DNA from 2 places in the Neptuniibacter marinus genome. Region 1 is predicted to be linked to the other one. Evidence: predicted binding sites of a transcription regulator. Region 1 holds the regulator's gene; the other holds the start of a gene.
What was found. Region 1 encodes FNR, which switches genes on or off when oxygen is low (the NO sensors DNR and NnrR bind a similar motif). Its sites were predicted from a motif close to TTGATNTANATCAA; they were not measured.
Positions count from the first base shown of each region.

Region 2: the regulator FNR is predicted to act here: its motif matches at 1,902-1,915, upstream of ACOQOE_RS05280 (bifunctional enoyl-CoA hydratase/phosphate acetyltransferase).

Region 1 covers NZ_OZ245004.1:2,690,623-2,694,981, reverse strand. The annotation lists gene ACOQOE_RS12740 (alpha/beta hydrolase) at 36-917, opposite strand; gene ACOQOE_RS12735 (adenine phosphoribosyltransferase) at 1,019-1,561, opposite strand; gene fnr (fumarate/nitrate reduction transcriptional regulator Fnr) at 1,728-2,522, opposite strand; gene hemN (oxygen-independent coproporphyrinogen III oxidase) at 2,595-3,983, opposite strand; gene ACOQOE_RS12720 (sulfite exporter TauE/SafE family protein) at 4,067-4,359, opposite strand, start outside.
Region 2 covers NZ_OZ245004.1:1,146,516-1,150,874, reverse strand. The annotation lists gene ACOQOE_RS05290 (PilZ domain-containing protein) at 1-391, opposite strand, end outside; gene ACOQOE_RS05285 (DUF2333 family protein) at 497-1,531, opposite strand; gene ACOQOE_RS05280 (bifunctional enoyl-CoA hydratase/phosphate acetyltransferase) at 2,038-2,973, shown strand; gene ACOQOE_RS05275 (acetate/propionate family kinase) at 2,976-4,154, shown strand; gene ACOQOE_RS05270 (DEAD/DEAH box helicase) at 4,245-4,359, opposite strand, start outside.

The DNA of each region.
Region 1 (4,359 bases):
AATTTCGGCGTGTATTCCAGGTCGCGGCTGAGTGTTTATAGTTGTTCGATGAATTCTAAACTATGTTCGGTAACTTCATCCATATAAAGGTCTCGAAAGAAGTGGTCAGCCCCCTCAATTTGAACATTTTGTACCACATCGTTGTTTAATGCTTCCATTTTTTCAAATAGACCGTTGACGATTGTATCTTCACTGCCACTAAAGACCAGTGTTGGTAGTGTCGTTTTAGATAAAAGCGCTGGGGTATCAAAGCGAGGGTTGGCTTGGTAGTAGTTTACAAAACTTGCAGCTGCTACTTGTGTATCTTCACAGTAGATAAAATCTGTATGGATAAGCATGTCATTTGGCGTTAATTGCATTGCTTTTTCTAGCTGAGCTTGCAGTGGGTGTTGGTAGCGTTTGGTGTAACTCGCTGTTTCATCTTGTTCTGACCAAGTTTGCGGAGCAATTAAAATTTGTCCTTTTATAGCGGGGTCTGAGTGTGTATCCGCATACCAAGCTGTTTGATTTCCTCCTCGTGAGTGGGCGGCTAATATTATTGCTTGGCTGCCTTGTGCTTTAAGCCAGTCTACCCAAGCAGCTATTTCATGAATTGCATCGGTATGCTTATGGGTGTGGGGCGTTTTACAGTCGTACATACCATGCCGATTATCAAGACCTAAACTTAAATTGATAGCTAGGCTACTCATGCCTTCATCAGCCAGTAGCTCTTGCCATGTGGCAATGATCTCCATGCCATTGTGGGCGAGTGTGCCGTGGGTGATGAGAAGTATATTGTTAAAACCGTTCTCTTCTGTCAGGTACAGGTTGGCATTTAAGTCGAGATGCTTATATTTTAGTGTGATCTCTTCTGCATATAGGTTGCTGGAGTTAAGAAGGCTGCTAGCAAGGAATAGGGCGATAATAATACGGAGCATAGAAATACCTAAACAGCTTGTTCATCAATTAAGTTATAATGATATTCTTAAAAGAAATATGCAAGCCGTTTCAGTGTTCTATTAGAGGTCACTTGTAGTGTTTAAAGGCCTTCGTAGGCTAGAAGCGTATGTACTGGGACGCCGGCATCTTGGATTTTACTGGAACCTTGAAGGTCGGGTAGGTCAATAAGTGCAGCGGCTTCTGATACTGATGCTCCCAATTTTTTGATAATGCTGCAGGCCGCAAGTATTGTTCCGCCTGTAGCGATTAAATCGTCAAAAACTAAAACTTTGTCTCCAGAAGTAACTGCATCAACCTGCATTTCAACTGTCGCTGTGCCATATTCCAGCTTATATTCTTGTTCGATTGTTTGGCCTGGAAGCTTCCCTTTTTTACGGACGAGAACTAAGGGAATATTTAGATGGTAGGAGATAATAGAGCCGATCAAAAAGCCTCTGGCATCAATGCAGGCGATATGAGTAATATCACTATCAACATAACGCTGAATAAAAGCGTCAGAGATCATGCGTAATGCTTTTGGATCTTTAAACAGGGGGGTTATGTCACGGAACTGTACGCCAGGTTCAGGCCAGTCAGGGATGGTTCGAATAACTGACTTCACATAACATTCGTCGTATGACATTAAAAACTCCTTGGAAACAGCTTGTTGATTTGGCTCAATGCATTTTAGGGGAGGTAAAGCTCTAATGAACCCGTTGGGTTACACATTGAGATGGCTACTTTTTGTGCGACTGACGAGCACCGGTAGTCAATATGCCGGTGCTCTTTTGTTTTATATATTATATGACTCAGCAGTGACCATTTTTACCACATTGCGCACTTACTGGTTCAGCGGTATCGCTTTCTATAACCTCTCCAGATAATCTGTAGAGTTGTTCTATATCTTCTATATGAACTTCTTTGCCTTCAACGCGCAGTAAATTGGCTTTCTGGAAACGTGTGAAAATACGGCTGACAGTTTCGACGGCTAAGCCTAAGTAATTACCAATCTCATTACGCGACATGGACAGGCGGAAGCTAGTTTCAGAATAGCCGCGAGCTTTAAAGCGTTGCGAAATTTTTACCAAAAATGTTGCTACACGCTCTTCTGCATTTTTCTTTGATAAAAGAAGCATCATTTGTTGTTCTTCGCGAATCTCTTTGCTCATAGTGCGTAAGAGTTGGCGGCGTAGTTCCGGTAGTTGCCCCGACAGATCATCGAGGCGTTCAAATGGAATTTCGCAAACGGTTGTTGTCTCTAGTACTTTTGCCGAGACAGGGTATTCGTTGCTATCAAATCCGCTCATGCCAACCAATTCGCCTGGAAAATAGAACCCAGTGATCTGTTCCTCACCTTCATTTGTGATGGTGTAGGTTTTGACGGTTCCTGCTCGAATCGCATACACGTCAGTGAACTCAGAACCTTGGTTAAATAGGTGATCACCTTTTTTTAATGGTCGACTTTTATCGATAATTCTATCTAACCGTTCCATCTCTGTCATATTAAGCGAAACGGGGAGACATAATGAGCTAAGACTACAAGTGTTACAGCTAACCTGCTGCAAACTACGCAGCTTCCCTTCGTTTGTCTTGTTATCACTCATAATACATTCCTGTTGTCGTTATAATCGAGTGGCTACATTTTGATTATGTAATATTTCTGTAAATACGGGAAGTTAAATAATCCGTGAGAATCGCTGTGAGCTAATGTCTTTTGGTATATAAGCATCAAAAGCCATACATATTCTACGAATTAGTAACCGACCGGCGGGTGATACGGTAATGCGTTTTGTGTCCATTTGAATGAGACCATCGGAGGTAAAAGCGCTTAGCTCTTGTTGGGCATCAGCAAAGTACTGATCGAATTGGATACCGAAGCGCTGCTCTATTGGTGCTTTTTCTAATTCGAAATGGCAAATAAGATGAGTGATGACATGGCGGCGTATAATGTCATCTGGGGTTAAGCTTACGCCGCGTTTAATTGCATGCTTTTCGCTTTCTACTGCATCTGTATAAGCTTGCATCTCATGCTGGTTTTGATAGTACACAGAACCAATTTGACTAATGGCAGATACACCCATGGCAACGAGGTCACATTCAGAATGTGTTGTGTAGCCTTGGAAATTTCTGTGTAGTTTTCCCGTGTTTTGCGCAATAGCTAATTCATCATCAGGTTTAGCAAAGTGATCCATGCCTATATAGACATAGCCAGCTGCTAATAGTTTGCTAATGGTAGATTCGAGAATCGCAAGTTTTGTTTCAGGACTTGGTAAAGTGGATTCATCAATATGACGCTGTGGCCTAAAACGATCGGGCAAATGAGCATAATTAAATACAGAGAGCCGATCTGGGTTCATCTCAATAACAGTATCTAATGTCTCGTTAAAGCCATCAAATGTTTGATAGGGTAGGCCATAAATAAGATCAAGGTTAAGTGAGCGGAAGCCTTGGCGGCGAGCTTCTTCTAAAATGGCAGAGGTTTGTTCAACCGATTGCACACGGTTAACAGCTTCTTGCACCTTAGGGTCTATATCTTGTAAGCCTAAGCTAATGCGATTAAAACCGATCTCTCTTAATACTTGGATTGTTTCTTCAGTGGCTTCTCTTGGATCTATCTCAATAGAGTAATCGCCGGAGTCATCATCTAGTAGATTAAAATTAGCCCGCATCTGCTGCATTAACTCTCTCATCTGCTCATGGCTAATGAAAGTAGGCGTACCGCCGCCCCAGTGAAGCTGAGTGACCTGACGGTCATTATTATACCATTTGGAAAGCTGAGCCATCTCTTTATACAGGGTATCCAAATAGGGCTGTGCTTTCTTACGATTTCGTGTAATGACCTTATTGCAGGCACAGTAGTAGCAAACGTGCGCACAAAATGGAATGTGTACATAGAGAGAGAGTGGCGCATTTAAGTCGGCAGAGTTTTGTCCCGTTGTCACCAAATCCGAGGAAGATAGTTCAGGATCGAACTGAACGGCTGTCGGGTAAGATGTATAGCGTGGACCCGAAAGGTCATATCGCTTGATTAGATCTAAGTCCCATTTTATCAGGTTGCTATCCACGAATTTTTCCCTCGTTATCTCAAATGCTGCCATCACTGACAGTAAATAATCTATTAGTAACTAAGCTTGGTTTAACTCTATGGCTAATTCAGTATGCCTTGCCAAGGGATCGTGTAGAGTCCCATCAGTATAATCAGGCTACCAGAGAGGTGTTTTGTTAGTTTTCGTTGTAAAACTGTTTTTACTTGCTGTGCTAAAACACCAGTTAAAAGCATAGTGGGCAGGGTGCCTAATCCAAAAGCGATCATTAATTGTGCGCTTAAGGTCCAGTCCGCAGCGGCGGATGCCCATATGAGTGTGCTATAAACGAGACCGCAAGGTAGCCAGCCCCAAAGTACGCCGAGCATGAGTGCTTGGCGTAATGTTTTAACGGGTA
Region 2 (4,359 bases), 1.5 Mb from region 1:
CTGCGGCCTCCTCTGAATTCAGCTGACGCCCCTCTTCATTAAGCACCTTCTGGCGATACTCCTCTATATGACAAACTTGCTCAACCATTCTTACCGAATAAGCCGTAGCAAAATCAGAAAAGCCTATACCTACTAGATATCCAGCACCCTCTCCTTTACACCAAAGAACATGACCAATCGTTTTAAATGAAGGATCATTTAACCAAATATCAACCTCAACAGCTTGCCCTGCACTCATTGCTTCAGGTGATTCACATGAAAGTCCACCCACACTAATATCATTTGTTTGAACACAGCGTGGAGCGTAACTCGATAAGCTCTCTGAGCTATAATTAGGTACAGAAAGTTGAATAGGTATTCCTGTAGCATGCCTTATAAAACGGCGAGGCATAACTCTCCCCCCTTTACCTTTAATACATCTCAGTGTAGACCTAATATAAAAAAAGAGAACATAAATGCTCTCTTTTTAGCTCCAAGACACGCTGGCACAGTAGTATTAGCCTTTACTCAATAGGTCTCGCAAATCAATAATTGACGCGTTTGCTCGAGAAATATAATTAGCCATTACCAATGAGTGATTTGCAAAAAGACCAAATCCCCCACCATTTAAGATCATTGGGCTCCATACAGTATCTTGAGTAGCCTCAAGCTCTCGTATAATTTGACGTAAACTTACCCGTGCATTTTTCTTTGCCAGTACCGGCCCAAAATCATGCTCGATCGCTTTCATAATATGTAATAAGGCCCATGCAGATCCCCGTGCCTCAAAGAAGACATCATCGATCTCTAGCCATGCAGTTTTGATTTCGGCCTCGCTCGCGACTACCGTGGACTGTTCCGCCTCGGCATCCCCTGCTAAATCCGTATTCAAACGCTTCTGACCTACACTAGCACTCAAGCGTTGTGACAAACTTCCCAAACGCGTTTGCACATCACCCAACCAGTTATTAAGATTATCTGCTCGAGCAAAAAACTGAGCTTCAGTTTCCTCTTTACTTACCAAAGCAAGTTGATAACTTAACAAGGCATCTAAACCCTCTTCATATTGCGATTCAGACGAAGGGATCAGCCAGCTATTGGCATCAAAGTTGAACTGCGGTTCAGCTACTGTCAGTGCTAAATATTCTACAGATTGAGATTGAGAACGACTAAAATCTTTCCGCATCGCTCTAGCTAAATCGCGGGATTGCACTAATACGCCATACTCCCAGTTACTAATGTTATCTAACCACACACCTGGAGGTGCTATATCATTACTAATATATCCACCCGGCTTATGTAGCAATGTATCAACCAAACGATGTAGGGTGAAAACTGTAGTGTACCCAGTAGTAATCTCTAGACCTCGCTCATCAGCGTCAATCTCTGCTTCAGATATAGGATCAAACGCACTTGGGGTAATACTCCAATAAATACCTAAAGGTATAGAGACAACAATCGTCAATAAAATCGCTGCAAAGAATGCGCGACTTATTTTACCGCCCGGCATGTTATCCCAAAAATCCAAAAACCAATCAATCAATAATCCCATGAAATTTCCTCAACCCATAAAGCGGCTATTACAATCTGACAACCTGATCCAACTCGCTATAACGCACATATTTTGCATTTTAACGTACAAGAAAACTCTATTCTAACAGCCCATAACTTTAGATGCGCACATTAAGTTCTTGCCTTAACAAAGATATATCAACATCACCTAATAAAAAATATTTCCACACTAAATGTTACCTATTTTTTTTATCAGCACTACCCATAAAACTAAACAAAAGAGGCCCTACAAAACAAGTACATATTATTTTAATATTCAACCCAATATTAAGTATTAGGCAAGATACCAAGTAATAATAAAACCTCCTCCTAAGTTTTAAATATTAATATCTTCAAACTCTTAACTTAAAATGACATACATCATTAGAAAAAAATGTTGCAGCGCGTCATAATTAAGCAATAAACTAAAGATATTCTGTTGTTAATACATCGCTTTAGAATAAGTATTGGCATGTTACTTTATGATAAAAAAATCCCGAGGCCTCAATGGTTATTCAAGAAAAACCGCCACTGCATGATCAGTTAGAGTTTTTTATACAACAAGCGGAAAAAGCACGCCCAATTCGCACGGTTGTTGCTCATCCTGTTGACAGTAACAGCCTGATCGGTGCTGTTGAGGCTGCGGAACATAATTTAATTATCCCTACATTAGTTGGCCCAGAAGATAAAATCAGGGCTGTTGCGGAAGAACAGAATCTAAACATAAATGATTTTGAGCTGATTAACACAGAACATAGCCATGCCTCCGCCGAGATCGCTTGCGAGCTAGTAAAGCGTGGTGAATCTGAAGCTTTAATGAAAGGCCACTTAGGTACATCAGAGCTATTACGTGCCGTAGTACATAAGATTAAAGGGATTCGCACTGAACGACGTTTAAGCCATGTCTTTGTCTTTGATGTTCCCAACTACCACAAGCCACTGATTATTACTGATGCTGCCATCAATATCGTTCCAGACCTCCATTGCAAAGCGGACATCACTCAAAACGCTATCGATTTCTGCCATGCTTTAGGTGTTGATATACCTAAAGTAGCCATTTTGTCAGCGGTAGAAAAAGTAAAACCTAATATCCAAAGCACCGTTGATGCTGCAGCGCTGTGCAAAATGTCCGACCGTGGACAGATTACAGGGGGCTTACTCGATGGCCCTTTAGCCTTTGATAATGCTATTTCACGGCAAGCCGCTATTGATAAACATATAGTATCGGAAGTTTCTGGCGATGCAGATATTCTTCTAGCTCCCGACTTGGAAGCTGCCAACATGATAGCTAAGCAATTGATTTATTTAGCCAATGCTAAATCAGCGGGTATAGCTTTAGGGGCGAAAGTGCCGATCATTCTGACTAGCCGAGCAGATAAAACATTGGCTCGTTTAGCTTCTTGCGCCCTTGCATCCCATATGGTTCATCACAAGAATTCATAACTATGAAAACAATTCTGACTGTCAATGGCGGCTCTTCAAGTTTGAAATGCGCCCTTTTTGAATTAAAAGGGAATTCGCTCACACTGCTTTACTGCTTTAAAGTGGGTAATATTTTAAATACAGCCCGCTTTAGAGTTAAAGATGCCAGCGGCACGATACTTGAGCAAAGCACGCCTGATTATCTATCAGTACCGATGGAAGAGCGCCACCAGGCGTGTTTACAAACTATTTTAGACTGGCTAAATCAGCATCTGCCTGAAAGTAGTTCAGTTGCCATAGGCCATCGCGTTGTACATGGCGGAGACCATTTTAGTGAGCCTTGCGTAATAAGCGACGAGATTAAAGCGCAATTAAACGCACTGATTCCTCTTGCGCCGTTACATCAGCCATACAACCTTCGCCTGATTGAAGCTTGTGAATCACTTGCCCCTAACCTGCCGCAAGTTGCCTGTTTCGATACGATGTTTCATAGTAAACAAAGCAACTTAGAAAAAAACTACGCCCTGCCTCGGCAATACACAGACGAAGGCATTCGGCGTTATGGTTTTCACGGCTTATCGTACGAATTTATTCAGCGCCAGCTTAATCAACTCCAGAGTCCATCACTGAATACAGTTGTCTGTCATTTAGGTGCAGGGGCAAGCATGTGTGCTATTAAGCAGGGCGCTTCAGTGGCATCTTCTATGGGGTTTACCGCTGTGGATGGTCTACCTATGGGGAGCCGTTGCGGTAACATTGATCCGGGCGTGCTGCTTTACCTCCAGCGCCAACACCAGATGGATGCCGATGAAATAGAAACACTGATCTACAAGCAAAGTGGCTGGTTAGGTGTGTCAGGAATCAGCTCCGATATGCTCGAACTTCACCGTGCAGAGCAACCAGAAGCCGAAGAAGCTATTGAGATGTTCTGCTATCGCGCCGCCTTAGAAATTGGCCGTTTATCTGCCGCACTAGAAGGCTTAGAACAGATCGTCTTTACCGGCGGGGTGGGTGAAAACGATGCCGATGTTCGACAAAGAATATTAAATCGATGTCGCTGGTTAGGTATAACCTACTCCGAAGATGCTAACCAAAAAAATGAAAATCTCATTAGTTTAAATGATTCAACTGTAACTGTACGCGTTATAGCCACTAATGAAGAAACGATGATTGCGACCCATGTTTTAGAACTTATCTCTTAGCCTAACGATTCACGGCTATGGGCGACGCTATTATGCATAATAACGTCGCCCTATTTTATTTCACTCATTTGTTACTATGCGTTAATCAACTTAGCGTTTCGGTTTACGTGGCGCTTTTTTCTTAACACCCGTGTCTTTCTTCTTTTTCTTACTGCTCGCTGCTTTACCTGAGGCTTTGAGTTTTTTCGGGCCTTTATAATTACCC